One region of the Parageobacillus sp. G301 genome, then DNA from elsewhere that is predicted to be linked to it. Evidence: riboswitches for the same ligand, from Rfam matches in the RefSeq annotation. Region 1 holds a riboswitch; the other holds the start of a gene.
The links. A riboswitch is a leader RNA that binds a small molecule or an ion and turns the genes downstream of it on or off. The one in region 1 is predicted to bind S-adenosylmethionine.
Positions count from the first base shown of each region.

Region 2: it holds a riboswitch for S-adenosylmethionine, as region 1 does, so the genes downstream of both, QSJ37_RS07615 (bifunctional homocysteine S-methyltransferase/methylenetetrahydrofolate reductase) here and QSJ37_RS04780 (hypothetical protein) in region 1, are expected to answer to the same signal.

Region 1 is NZ_BSDB01000001.1:942,143-946,216, forward strand. It holds gene QSJ37_RS04765 (PaaI family thioesterase) at 111-593, opposite strand; gene QSJ37_RS04770 (AbrB family transcriptional regulator) at 691-1,752, shown strand; gene QSJ37_RS04775 (VOC family protein) at 1,825-2,208, opposite strand; gene QSJ37_RS04780 (hypothetical protein) at 2,236-2,568, opposite strand; SAM riboswitch class I at 2,644-2,751, opposite strand; gene opp4A (oligopeptide ABC transporter substrate-binding protein) at 2,858-4,074, opposite strand, start outside.
Region 2 is NZ_BSDB01000001.1:1,488,785-1,492,858, reverse strand. It holds gene QSJ37_RS07615 (bifunctional homocysteine S-methyltransferase/methylenetetrahydrofolate reductase) at 1-1,575, opposite strand, end outside; SAM riboswitch class I at 1,652-1,755, opposite strand; gene QSJ37_RS07610 (helix-turn-helix domain-containing protein) at 1,911-2,468, opposite strand; gene QSJ37_RS07605 (L-lactate permease) at 2,594-4,074, shown strand, end outside.

The DNA.
Region 1 (4,074 bases):
GAGGACAAGCGCCGTTTCCTCCGTCATGATTAGGACAAAACGATAACACAAAAACGCCCGTTCCCTCATGGTGGAGTGGGCGTTTTTTTTAAAATGTACACGCTTACATTTTACTTTTGTAAAAATGTTTTTGGCATCACAACGGCCACTACTTCTCCGCGCGCGCAAAGTTCTCCATCGGCGAATACTTCCGTCTTTACTTTCCACTTTTTCGGATGAATTTCTTCGACCGTACCGATTGCCTTTAACGGAACTCCATGCGGCGTCGGTTTCAAGAACTCTACGTTCAAAGAAGCAGTTACAAACCGCGGTGGCACTTCTCCATCTCCTGGTTCGTGTCCGTTTTTGCGATGCAGCGCCAGTGCGGCGGAACCAGTTCCGTGGCAGTCGATTAATGACGCGATCAACCCGCCATAAACAAAGCCGGGAATAGCGATATGCTCGGGACGTGGCGTATAAATCGTGACCGTTTTCTCCCCTTGCCATCCGGTGCGGAAATGGTGGCCGTGCTCATTCATCCGCCCGCATCCGTAGCACCAGGCAAATTCCTCTGGGTATTCGTCTTGAATGGCATGTTTTACTTGTTCTTCCATCATTTCTCCCTCCCCTTTCCTTTTCAGTATATCACAATGAGCACATTACTTCCTTTTTCTTTTATTTTTCTTTACAATAGTGATAGGTTTACAGAGAATGGAAAGGACTACAGCAATGAAAGTGTTAGAAACATATATCGTCGCAGGACTGACCGGTTTGCTGTTTTATCATCTCCATTCCCCAATTCCATGGATGCTCGGAGCCATTACTGGAATGCTTGTTTGGAAAACGGTCATCAAGCGCCCAGTAGCGGCGCCGAAAGCGTTGTCGAATAGTGGATTGATTGTGTTAGGCACTTATTTTGGACTGTCGTTTACAAAAGAAACGCTATTAACGATTGCGCCATATATTGTTCCGTTTCTCGTTGCCACCGCATTGCTAATTGCTATTAACATTATAAACAGCATCGCGGTGACGAAATGGACACATATTGATAAAGTGACAAGTGTGTTTGCATCTGTTCCTGGCGGGCTGTCGGAAATGGTTGCCGCAAGTGAGTCGTTGAACGCGAATACTGCTTTAGTAACCATTTTCCAAACGATTCGTTTATTAACGGTCGTTTTTCTTGTGCCAACAGTCGTTGTCCATTGGTTGAACGGACACGCGTCGCCAGGAAACGCAACCGCTCAGGCGGCAGCTGTCTCTTCCGATGGTCATTACACTTGGTTTTTGTTAAGTATTTTCGGTGCGCTTCTTTTACGAAACATCATTCCGGCAGCATACGTCGTCGGGCCGCTTGCCGTAACGGCAGTTATGCATGCGGCTGGTGTGAACCTGCCGTTACTGCCTGTATGGTTGATTATTTTGGCGCAAATTAGTGTCGGAATAAACATGGGAGAACGCATTACCTTAGAAGATATTAAGCTTGGCGGAAAATTTAGCTGGGTATATTTCTTGCTTGCGTTAGTATTAATTGCTCTATCGTTCGGATGTGGCTACGTATTTGCGGAATTAACCGATCTTCCGCTGTCGACCGCGCTGTTGAGTCTTGCGCCAGGAGGACTTGTGGAAATGGTATTAACGGCGCAAACGGTCGGAGGAGATCCAGCGATTGTCAGCTCCTTGCAATTTGTACGTCTTCTTCTTGTCATTATCGTCGTACCGAACGTGCTGAAATGGGTATTTCGAAAATTTCCATATATCACCGAAACATCATGAAAAAACCGCTCTGTTTAAAGCTGAACAGAGCGGTTTTAGTTGTTAAGAGTCCAACAAGCATCTCCGCTTTTCTTACTTAGCCGGTTCATAAAATTCGATCCATTCACCATCCGGTCCAAGAAAGAACAAATATTTCGCCCCGTTTGGCAGCGTCGTAATCTCTTCCCATACAAGCGGAACGCCGAGCGATTGAATCCGTTCTTTTTCTTGTTCAATTCCTTCAACGGTAAAGGCGACGTGATGCACTTTTCCTTCCGTCGGCAAATTCGGATTATACCCTTCGATCAATTCGACAATGACTGAGCCATCCAACCCTAAAAACGCCAATTTCATTGTACCGTTCGTATGCGTCATCTCGCTAAGTAGTTCCAATCCGACTACCTCTTGATAAAACTTTTTCGATGTTTCGATGTCTTTTACTTGAATGCCGACGTGTTCAAATTTTTTTACTGCCATTATGTTTCTCCCCTTTTTCCATTATTTTCAAGATTGTGAAAATACCGATCGCAAATATGGAGTCATATGTACGATCGAAATTCCTTTTTCCTCTAATTCGCAAAAAATGTAGCGGTCAAGCGCATAAGGGCCAGCGGCTTTCCATTCTTCCACTTCCGCAAATGTCAGAAGAAGCGAAAACATCTTCCCTTGCGTATATCCGTATAGATGGAAAACATTTTGGCTGCTATCAAAATGAATCGCTGCCTGTCGGTCAAATTGCAAAAGCTGTTTTTGGACACAACGGGCGACATGGGAAGCAAACGATGCTACCGTTAAGTGTGCCGCCATATAGCTGCGAATCAAATCATTTTCGCGCAATCGACATTCCCACCTCCTTCTTTGCACATACATAAAAACCCCTTTCGCCATGAATGATGCGAAAGGGGGTAACCGTTCTTATCATCCAAAGCGAAAGACGCTTTGCGGGTTGGAGCACCTTGCGTAATACGCAGGTTGCTGTGGAGTCATAGAGCCCGATCTCTCGTCCACTCTTGATAAGACTGTATGCAGTTTGTTTTTATCTTATCATGGTGCCATTGTGATGACAATCATTTTTTGATTTTCACAAACGAGGAAGGGAGAGCAAAGGCGCTCTCCCCTCTTTTTATTATTGCGCTACTTCTGGTTTTTCGGAAGTGACACCAACATCTTTCCATGTTAATTTTGAGCTAGGGTCGACGGTAAAGTTTTTCACACGATTGTTTACCGCATAAATAATCGAGCGGTACAGAGTCGGGATGACAGGTACTTCTTCATTCATCAGCGCTTGCCATTCGTTGTAAATTTTCTTGCGGTATTCTTTATCGAATGCTTGCTCGGAATGTCCTTTTTCTAACAATTCATCATTTTTCTCGTTCACCCATCGAGAATAGTTAAACATCACATCGCGTCCATATAATCCATACGGGTCCACATCGGTTCCAGTGTACCACGCCGCGGCGAACACATCGACTTTCGGGTTATCTTTTTCAACCATGTCATAGAACGAGTTGAATTCCGCCAAGCGGCCATCAACCAGTTGCACATTCAAACCGACGTCTTTCCAGCATTGCATGTAAAATTTCGCCAGCGGTTCGGCAATATCCCCGCCGCTCATTGACAGGAAGTTAATCGTAAACTTCTTGCCGTTTGGATCTTCACGGAAGCCGTCGCCATCGACATCTTTATATCCTGCTTCATCCAGCAATTTTTTCGCCTTTTCTGGATCATACGTATATCCTTTTGCGTTTTTATCATGGTATCCTGGGAAGGATGGCGGAATTAACGTCGTTGCCGGGAAGCGTAAACCGTGATAAAGTCTGTCTGCGACTTCCTTGTTATTAATCGCGTATGCCATCGCTTGGCGAAGCTTTTTGTTTTGGAATTTTGGATTATCCATCACGTTTTCTTGCTTCTTCGCATCCCAGTGGCCGAGTTTAAAACCGATGTAGTTGTAAGCTAAATCAATTTTGCCGACAAATTGAATGTTTTTTGTCCCTTTCGCGTTGACATATTGATCTGTCGGGAATTCCGCAATGTCAATCTCGCCTTTTTTAAGAGCTTGCAATACGACTTGCGGGCTGACGACTTTTAAAATAACGCCTTTTAAGTTCGGCTTTCCGGCCCAATAATCGTCGTTGCGGACGAATTCGACCGATTCGCCTGGAACGATCTTTTTCACTTTAAATGGACCAAAACCAATTGGGTTTTTGCGGATTTTATCCGATTTCGCCAAATCTTTAATCGGAACATCTTTTAAATAATGTTTTGGAAGCGGATATGCCCAAATGCCTGTCAGCACAGATGGATTGGCATGTTTCCATGTAATGGTTAATGTTTTGTCAT
Region 2 (4,074 bases), 550 kb from region 1:
CACTAGCGGCATAATGCCAATGTAAATCGGCGTCTCAAGATGCTTCGTCGCTTCATACACCTCTTCGATTTGCCGCTCGGAATAAAGCGGCTGGGTGATAAAATAATGGGCGCCGCATTGAATTTTTTTCTCCAGACGCTCTACAGCCTTATCTAAATGGCGGACGTTCGGGTTAAAGGCCGCGGCAATCGAGAAGTTTGTTTTTTGCCCGAGCGGTTTTCCGGAATACGAAAGCCCTTCGTTAAATTGGCGAATGAGCCGGATTAAATCAAAGGACGATAAATCATAAACGGATGTCGCACCAGGAAAATCGCCGATTTTCGATGGGTCTCCGGTAATGGCGAGCACATCGGTGATGCCGAGCGTATGCAAGCCCATGAGGTGCGACTGCAAGCCGATTAAATTGCGGTCGCGGCAGGTAATATGAATAAGCGGACGGATGCCGAGCTGCTCTTTGACGATGGAGCCGAGCGCCATGTTGCTGATTCGTGGAGTTGCCAGCGAGTTATCAGCCAATGTCAACGCATCAATGTTCGCTTCTTTCAGCGCTTTGGCGCCTTCTAAAAATTTCGCGATCCCTAATTTTTTCGGCGGGTCAAGCTCGACGATCACCGAGCGCCGCTTACGTACGATATCTTGCAGCGGCGGTACGGCATTTGGTTCGTTTGTTTGGATAGAAATCGGAACATGACGTTGTTTAACGACTTTTTCTGTAATTGGTGTCCGATCGGTTAAGGCATTTGCTATCGCTTCGATATGTTTCGGCGTCGTGCCGCAGCACCCTCCAATCAGGCGCACGCCTTGCTCACGGAAGGCAAGCGCTGTTTCTTTAAAATAATCGGTGTTTGTTTCATAGATAAGCCGTCCGTCGCGATAATCCGGCAAGCTTGCGTTCGGATACGCGGAAAGAAACGCTTTTTTCGGCAGCGGCACTTCCTCGAGCGAACGAATCATATGATATGGACCGAGACGGCAATTTAGACCGATGACATCGGCTCCCAACTGCTCCAAGCGCGCCAACGCTTCAGAAAGGGGAGTGCCGTCTTGCAAGACGCCAACTTCGTGGAGGGAGACGTGCGCGATAATCGGCTTATCCGTTTCTTTGCGCGCGATTGCAAGAACCGTCTCTAATTCTTCTAAATCGTAATACGTCTCGAGCAACAAGCCGTCGATGTCCTCATTTAAAAGCACAAACAATTGCTCGCGAAACGTCCGCTTTACCTCTTCGATGGAAACGGCGCTTTTATTGATGCTCCGTAATCCGCCGATCGTTCCAAGCACATAGGCTTTATTTCCCGCCGCCTTTTTGGCGAGCCTTACTGCCGCGCGGTTAATGGATGGCACTTCATCTTCCAATCCGTAGCGGGCAAGTTTGACATAGTTGGCGCCATATGTATTCGTTTGGATTACTTCTGCGCCCGCGGCGATATATGCTTCATGAATGTGAATGATGTCTTCCGGTTTTGATAAATTTAGTTCTTCAAAACATCGGTCGACGCCGTGCGAGTATAATAGCGTTCCCATCGCGCCATCGGCGATGAGGATGCGTTCTTTTAAATCTTGCAAAAGCCCCACGCTCATTCCCCCGTTCTATGAAGATAGTAAAAGAAAAAAGCCTTCTATAAGAAGAAGACTTTTTATGTATCGTCTCTTCTTATCTTCCAGGCGCTTTCGCCTGTCTGGATTTAGCACCTTGACTTCCGCCAGGTTGCTGAGGGTTCACCGGGCCAGTCCCTCCCCCTCTCTTGATAAGAAATTCGTTATGAAGTTGTAGTCAAACGCTTCAACGATATAGTTAATATATAATGTAAAGCATTTTCTGAAAATATTCAATATAATGGAATCGTTTTCAAGAAAATATTCTATCCTCAATAGAAAAAAGCATAATGCTTAAAAAGTAGTGTTGTTCACTATAGTGAACGTATATGATTGGAATCAATGACTAGGTAGTAGTGGCATTCATTCTCCCCGATATTGATGAAACGATGTTCCATATCAGCTTCGTAGTACATCGAATCTCCTTCTTCGAGGTCATATGACTGGGTTCCGAGCACGACTCTTAACTTACCTTTAGCTACAGATATATACTCTTTTACTCCTTTTTTATGCTTTGGAAAAATACCGGACTCTTGTTTTGGCGGAATCCGATTGAAAACAAACTCAATTCCTTTTGATGGAAAAGAAGGGGATAAAAGATGCCGCTCAAAGCCGCTCCGTTCGTCTTTATATACATATCGTTCATCTTTTCTAATGATAATGACTTCGCTTTGCTCATCTTCCCCTAATAATTGTGAAAGAGTCATATCTAACCCTTCAGCGATCTGGCAAGCTACTTGAATCGTTGGATTTTTTTCTCCTCTCTCGATTTGCGATAACATCGAACGGCTAACCCCGCAGCGCTCCGATAATGCCTGGAGTGAAAGAGATTTACGCTTTCTCGCTTCTCGCACGTTTTTTCCAAAATTCATGACTGTCTTTCACCTCTCATTATATATTACACTATAGTGGAAATTTTGTCTTGACTTACAGTTTTTCTGTAGAGAATAATATATATATCCACTATAGTGGATAAAAGGGGAGGGGGGAATGTTCCATGCATGATGTGATTCATTTCTTATTAGCAGGGTTACCGATTTTATTCGCTCTTATTTGCTTGGTTTGGCTGAAAATGCCGGCGATGTACACCGCTGTCTGTTCGTATGGATTGGCTTTCGTATTGGCTTTTTTTTCTTTTGATGCATCGGTGCAGGATTTGCTTCATTCCTCTATTCGCGGCATATTGTTGTCCGGTACGGTTATTTATGTATTAGTGTTTGGGCTGCTTTTATACAACTTGCTGAATGAAAGCGGGGCAATGGATAGGATGTCTTACGGTTTATCACGCTTTTGCCGCTCAAAAGCAGAACAGGGGCTGCTTATTTCTGCCGCTTTAGGTCCTTTTCTAGAAGCGGTCAGCGGCTTTGGCATCGCTGTGGTGATCGCTGCCCCATTATATCTTTCGCTAGGATTTTCAGCGAAGAAGACAATGATGTTATCATTATTGACGCAGTCGGCCGTGCCGTGGGGAGCGCTTGCCATCGGTACGGTCATTAATGCAGAGTTGTCCGGAGTTCCTTTACATCAATTGGGGGAGTATAGCGCGATGGCAAGTGCGCCGCTATTTCTTTTTTATGCGGTTGTTATTGTGGCCATTAGCGGCGGCAAAAAGGCGATAAGACAATATTTTGATTCCATTATTGTCGTTTCGTTCGTGTTGTCATTTGTGACATGGGCTTCCAGCGTGTATATATCTACCGAACTGGCGGGCGTATTGGCGGGAGGAGCTGCCGCTTTTTTGCTCATTGTCTATTGGAAACTAAAGGCGTTGATCAGCCAAAAGAGGAGAAAGGCCGCTGCGGTGCATGTAGTTATTGGGAGGGGAAACTTTTGGAAGGCAATGGTACCATATGCCGTTTTAACAATATATATATTCGTTTCTCATTTCTCTGCTGCATGTAAGAGAATCGTTACAAGCATCCTCGTTATTCAATGGCCGGAATATCATTTTCGGTTGGAGCTGTTGTATAGCCCAGGTTTTGCCCTGTTCCTTGCTTCGCTGACAGCGATATGGCTATATCGGCTGACCAGCGTTCAACTAAAAACCTGTGCAGGAAAAACCATCAAACAAGTATATCCCGCCGTAATAGCAACAACGGGTTTTATCGCGATGTCGAGCGTGATGGAAGGATCGGGAATGACGAATTTCCTGGCCGCACATATTGCTGCACTAGTAGGCTCGTGGTTTATCATCGCTTCTCCGCTCATCGGTGCGATCAGCGGATTTATGAGCGGCAGCAACAGCGCGGCTAACGCCATGTTTTCCCATTTTCAAAGCACGATGGCTGAGCAATTACATAGTCCCGCACTATTATATGCCACCGCACAAAACGTCTCCGCATCGAACATGACCATGGCATCTCCATCGAGAATCGCTTTAGCGGCCTCTATCACTAACCAGTCTGGACAGGAAGGACAGTTTGTGCGAGACATTCTTCCAATTGCTTTTGCTGCTTTACTGGTCATTACGTCTAGTAT